Regions from separate parts of the Bradyrhizobium elkanii USDA 76 genome, predicted to be linked through region 2. Evidence: riboswitches for the same ligand, from Rfam matches in the RefSeq annotation. Region 2 holds a riboswitch; the other holds the start of a gene.
What was found. Region 2 has a riboswitch for cobalamin ahead of metE (5-methyltetrahydropteroyltriglutamate--homocysteine S-methyltransferase). Riboswitches for the same ligand answer to the same signal wherever they lie in the genome.

Region 1 (3,205 bases), 500 kb from region 2:
TGGATGTTCATACGGCATCAACGCAGCAGTGCATCGCTTTCCGCTGACCTTCGGGGGCTTGCGTCACCGCTACGCCCGGCGTGAGATGAGGGCGATCAGTTCTGAAACACTGGTGAGTCTCGATCGCAATTTTTATGCAGCCTGGCCTGATGTCGGGTTGGCGCGCTTTATCGGCCTCGACGTGTCGGTACAGGCGATCAGCTATGCAAAGAGTGTTGGCCTCTTGGAGCAGGGCATCGTCGCTGACCTTGAAAAGGAGGCGCTATCGACGGATAGCGCGCGCATTCTCCGCTCCGTGGATGTTATCATGTCAACCGGATGCATCGGCTACGTTACCGAGAAGACGTTCAGCGAGATTCTCGATGCGACAGAGAAGCAACCATGGATCATCTCCTTTGTGCTACGAATGTTCCCATTTGAATCGTTGGCCGAAGCGTTTGCAAAGCGTGGTCTTGTGACAGAACGTCTTACCGGCGCGACGTTTATCCAGCGTCGCTTTCGCGATGCTGAAGAGTTTGAAAGTTGTTTGGCCAGCTTGGCGGCCCTTGGCGTGGATGCGACCGGCCTCGAATCAGAAGGGCTGTTGCATGCGGATCTGATCTTGTCTCGCCCAGAGGCGGATGCGCGGGCCACGCCTCTGGAAGACGTTGTCACCGTCGCCAGCGGCAGGGGACGGCCGATTGGACCCCGTTACGTTCATGTTGAAAGCAACGAGGGCTTGCACGTTGCGCTGGAGCCCTGACAGTTAAGGACCACTGTGCAGCGCGCGAGTCTCTTCGGCGCTGGATCAAGACGTCGAAAAACAAGGCCATTCTGGTCGAAGGCGCGCCAGGGCCAATGTTGTTCGCCGACGATGGATAACGATTCGTCCAGATGCCATTTGTCGCGGCGAGCGCTGCGATTCAGATCGGAGAGCGCCTTGCCGAATTCCCTCTCTGCTGACGCGCGGTTTCATAGATCGCATCAATGCGACACGTGGGTCAGAATTTCCTCGACTATGCGCAAGCTTAACGGAAACTGAAAGGCAGCCCAAGGCATCTCTGCAGCAAGAAGTGACAGCGGCGATAGAGTGGTCCGGGCGGTCGGTATGTTTTTGCCTTCTAAATCTTGATCTCTCCAATTGACGAATCCCGGCGCGTAGACCTATCTATAGTCAGTCACGGTCTTCCGTTCCCCACATCTTGTAGGGTGGAAGCTAAGAGGGAACCCGGTGCGCCAAAACGGCAACTCCGGGGCTGCCCCCGCAACTGTAAGCGGCGAGCGGTTGTCATCATGGTCACTGGCGCGACACAGCGCCGGGAAGGCCGATGGCCGCAGTGACCCGCGAGCCAGGAGACCTGCCGCGACCGAATGAAAGTCCTCGGGCGGGGTGTCCCGGTGGGTCGCTTGCAGCCGGGGACATTTGCCCGGATTCCTCGCAAGTCGTCCGCGCCGGCCCGCGCCCAACATCGCGGGGTTGCCGATGTCGCCGTCTTACAATTTCGATCAGCAGGGTCATCTCATTGAGCCGCCGCATGTGCAGCCGCGCCCAGCGCAGGCAAGGCCTACCCCGCCTGAGTCGGGTCTTGTCTTGCCATCGCCGGCTCCGCTGCCGCGCCCCCTTGCTCCATCGCCAAGGCGGGCCGATCTCAAGCTCGATCGGACGCGCGACGACCTGTTGACGCCGTTCGGCAAGCTGACGGTGACCGACCGTTACCTGCTCGCCGGCGAATTGCTCCAGGACATGTTCGCGCGGGTGTCTTGCGCCTTCGCGGATGATGTTGCGCATGCCCAACGTCTCTATGATGCGATGTCTCGGCTGTGGTTCATGCCGGCCACACCGGTGCTGTCCAACGGCGGCACCACGCGCGGTCTGCCGATCTCATGCTTCCTTAACTCGGTGTCGGACTCGCTCGAAGGCATCGTCGGCACCTGGAACGAGAATGTCTGGCTTGCCTCTAACGGCGGCGGCATCGGCACCTACTGGGGCAACGTTCGCTCGATCGGCGAGAAGGTGAAGGGCGGCGTTACCTCGGGTATCATCCCGTTCATCCACGTCATGGACGGCCTGACATTGGCGATCAGCCAGGGCTCGTTGCGGCGCGGCTCTGCGGCGGTCTATCTCGATATCCACCATCCCGAGATCGAGGAGTTCCTCGAGATTCGCAAGGCGTCCGGCGACTTCAACCGCAAGAGTCTCAACCTGCACCACGGGATCAACGTTACCGACGCGTTCATGCGTGCCGTGGGCGCCGGCACCGCGTTCGCTCTGCGCAGCCCGAGGACCAACGATGTCATCCGCGAGATCGACGCCCGCCAACTGTGGCAACGCATCCTGGAGAACCGGCTGCAGACCGGCGAGCCTTACTTGTTGTTTATTGACACCGTGAACCGGTCGCTCCCCAAGCACCAGCGCGAGCTCGGCCTCAAGGTCTCTACCTCCAACCTGTGCAGCGAAATTACCCTGCCGACCGGCATCGATCATCGCGGCGAGGAGCGCACCGCGGTGTGCTGCCTGTCGTCGCTCAACCTCGAGACCTGGGATCAGTGGAATGAGAAGCCAGGCTTCATCGAGGACGTCATGCGCTTCCTCGACAACGTGCTGACCCACTTCATCACGGTGGCGCCGGACGGCATGAAGCGTGCCCGCTACGCCGCCTTGCGTGAGCGCTCCGTCGGCCTCGGCGTCATGGGCTTCCATTCGTTCCTGCAGGCCAAGGGCATTCCGATGGAAAGTGTCGTGGCCAAGTCGTTCAATCTGAACATGTTCCGGAAAATCCGTCGCGATGCCGACGCGGCATCCGTGACGCTCGCGCGCGAGCGTGGGCCGTGCCCGGATGCACTGGAACGCGGTGTGATGGCGCGCTTCAGCCATAAGATCGCGATCGCGCCAACCGCCTCGATCAGCATCATCTGCGGCGGGACTAGCGCTTGCGTCGAGCCGATCCCGGCCAACATCTACACCCATAAGACCTTGTCCGGTGCCATCTCGGTGCGTAATCCGCATCTCGCCAAGCTGCTGGCCGCCAAGGGCGCAGATACTTCGGCGACCTGGCAGTCGATCATCGCGCACGAGGGTTCAGTCGCCCATCTCGACACCCTGTCGGAACACGAAAAAGCGGTCTTTCGCACCGCCTTCGAAATCGACCAGCGCTGGATCGTCGAGCTTGCCGCCGACCGCGCCGCGTTCATTTGCCAGAGCCAGTCGATTAACCTCTATCTGCCG
Region 2 (3,205 bases):
CCTTGGAAATGATTTGTTCTATAGTCTCACCATCTTGCGCTCGCCACGTTGACTTGACCCTTTCGACAAGCGTGTGGTCGTTGGCGCGAACATTGTTGCTCGTCGCCGCCAGCCCGGCCAGGCAGATCAGCGACCGAGCGATACAGAACCAAAGCACGCGCTTTCCAGACTTTTTCTTCATTGCTTCCGGCTCATCTGGTTATCATCCACACGTCAATCCAAAGCGGCACGTCTTCCTCAGCGTGCTTTGCGCAGATCGCAAGAAGTTAGCGGCAACGTGACGCAGGCGCCTGCCGATGTCCCGCGCGAGCAGGCGCCGTCCCTCGATGTCACGCGCCGCTAACTTCAGTGGTCAGCCAAAGCCTCAATTTGCAATGCTGGACCTGCCCAGGAGGAGAAGCCTGGACATGATGAGGACTTGCATTGTTCGTGCCAGGCAATAACCGGCAGTTCGCGGCAGATTTGTGCTGTCTTTGTCGACTTACCGACCTACGCACGTTCTAATGTTACCATTCAGCCTATTCGCCACGACTTCCGTGAATGATTCTTGTCACGCACTGAATCTTCGACAGCGGGCGAATGCCTCGCTGCCAGAGTCTTGACGACAATTGGGAGCAGGTATGCCGCCATCGATCCGTGTGATCCGGGGGCGTTGCCGCTACTACGAATGTCGAGGGCGCCCCAGCCTGTTGTGCTTGGCACTTTGCGGCCTACACCAACGCGGAGCCGCCCTTCAGCGGCGGGCGATTTGGAATCGATGTTAAGGAACTTCACGGATCAAGCAGGGGACGAGACGTGGCATTCTCCGCTCGCGCAACGTTAGGGGCCGTCGTCTACCTGCTCGTCATTGCAGTCAACATTCAAGGAGCTGCGCTTCCACGCAGCCGTGTCGACCGGCAAGAGGGAAGCCTCAGGTCTTGCTAGCTTCGGCTCGAACTACTCAACACTTCCGAGAGCATCTGTCTGACGGGGCGGCTCATAAAAGGCCTTGCCATCCAGCCGAACAGACCGACAGTAAAGACGGCAGCAGCAAAGACGCCGAGGGCGCTCCAAACAGCCATTTTCATTGCGAGGGTCTCTTTTGGTTGTGGTGATTCAATATGCTTGCTTTGGCCAGTATCACCAAAACGTCGGCGTGACGCCTACCAGGATTGGCTGGTCGCACATCGACACGTCCGCTGAGCACGCTGCTGGATTAAGCGAATACCTCTTGCGCGTATTCGCCACTGATCCATGGTTATTAATGGAGAAGGGAGGGCGCATCGAAGCGTGCTCGATGAATCGTTCAAAAGCCGGGCCGCATGACAAGCGTCTTGCGCGGCGCCGTGAGCTTCTTCGTGCTGGGCGCATTCGTCTCGTGCACAGATCTGACCCGCCGCCCGACGCCAATGCGTCTCCGAGATGGTCATTCCGATATCCTATGACTGGAGATGGCTTCTACGTCGCGATCAAGCGTGGCCTCGGAGGAGCATTCGCGTAAGAGAGGTCGCAGCACCAATTTGAGAGGTTGACGGCCGAGTTCTCTTGCCGATAATCCAAGTCGTCGAGGTTCTCCGGTTTCCGTTTGATCCGGAGCTAAGAGGGAAGCCGGTGCCAATGCCGGCGCTGCCCCCGCAACTGTGAGCGGTGAGCCACTGTCCAACAAAGTCACTGAAGCCCGCGCGGCTTCGGGAAGGCCGGACGGCGGCAATGACCCGCGAGCCAGGAGACCTGCCCCGACAAAATATTCATCCACGGGCGGGGTGTCCCGGTGGTGCGCCAAGCAGCCGTCGCTCGGGCGACTTCTCCTGCCTGCGTCCGCCATGGCCTTTGCCCCCAACATGGGGTTAGCGCTATGTCTCTTCTCTCCCTTCCGGTTGCCACGCTCGGAACGCCGCGCATCGGTCCAAGACGCGAGCTCAAAGTCGCACTCGAAGGCTATTGGGCCGGAAGAATTAGTGAACAGCAGTTGCTTGAGGACGCAGCCGGCCTACGTGCCGCGAACTGGGCGCGCCAGAAGTCCCTCGGTGTCACCGTGATTCCGTCGAACGACTTCTCGTTGTACGATCAGGTGCTCGACACCAGTGTCATGGTCGGCGCCATCCCGGAAGTCTACGCCTCGAAAGCCGAGCCCGTTTCCCTCAAGACGTATTTCGCCATGGCACGCGGTTCACAATACGACGGCCGGGGTGCGAGTTGCGGCCACGGATCTCGCGGCGATGGCGCACCCGCGCAGGAGATGACCAAGTGGTTCGACACCAACTACCATTACATGGTCCCGGAATTTCATCGCGGACAGACTTTCAGGCTGTCCTCTCGCAAGCCTATCGACGAGTATGAGGAAGCCAAGGCCCTTGGCTTTCAGACTCGCCCTGTCCTGATCGGCCCGGTCACATTCCTAAAGCTAGGCAAGAGTGCTGATCCTGCGTTCCAGCCACTGTCACTCCTGGATGACCTGATACAGGTCTATATCGAGGTTCTGCAGGAATTGGCCAAACGCGGGGCAAATTGGGTTCAGTTCGACGAGCCCTGCTTGGTTCTTGATCTGGATGAGGAATCAAGACAATCCTTGCTACATGCCTATGACCGGCTCGCCAAGGAAGGGCCGGCCATCAAGATCATGGTCGCCAGCTATTTCGGTGGCCTCGGCGACAATCTTCCCACCGCCTTGCGCCTACCTGTCGCCGGGCTGCACGTCGACCTGGTTCGGGCGCCAGCGTTATTGGACCAGATCATTACCGCCAAGCGAAGTGATCTCGTCGTGTCACTCGGCGCGATAGACGGCCGCAATGTGTGGCGGACGAATTTGTCGGCACTGCGCCAACGGCTCGATCCCGCTATCGCGAAGCTGGGCAAAGATCGCATACAAATCGCTCCATCCTGTTCGCTGCTTCACGTGCCGGTCGATGTTGAACTCGAGACGGAGCTCGCTTCAGACATCAAGGGTTGGCTAGCATTCTCCGTTCAGAAGATTCGCGAGCTTGCGACCTTGGCGCGCGCTCTTGCAGGCGATCAGGATGTTGCTGGCGCTCTTGCGCAGTCGGAGCGCGTCACCACCGATCGTGGGACTTCGCCAAAGATCCGAGATGCCGATGTCGCCATCCGGATGAGAGCGATCAACCAGGCCACGCGCCGGCGCGCCAGTCCATTTGCCAGCCGTGCCGAGATCCAGCGCAAGCGCTTCAAACTACCGGCGTTTCCGACAACGACGATCGGATCGTTTCCG

Region 1: linked by a shared signal. The riboswitch ahead of JEY66_RS35580 (ribonucleoside-diphosphate reductase subunit alpha) and the one ahead of metE (5-methyltetrahydropteroyltriglutamate--homocysteine S-methyltransferase) in region 2 are both predicted to bind cobalamin.

What each region holds. Positions count from the first base shown of each region.
Region 1 covers NZ_CP066356.1:7,508,542-7,511,746, reverse strand. Annotated here, with positions in the region: gene JEY66_RS35585 (hypothetical protein) at 1-742, shown strand, start outside; cobalamin riboswitch at 1,144-1,359, shown strand; gene JEY66_RS35580 (ribonucleoside-diphosphate reductase subunit alpha) at 1,571-3,205, shown strand, end outside.
Region 2 covers NZ_CP066356.1:7,010,524-7,013,728, reverse strand. Annotated here, with positions in the region: gene JEY66_RS33610 (hypothetical protein) at 1-181, opposite strand, end outside; cobalamin riboswitch at 1,530-1,732, shown strand; gene metE (5-methyltetrahydropteroyltriglutamate--homocysteine S-methyltransferase) at 1,835-3,205, shown strand, end outside.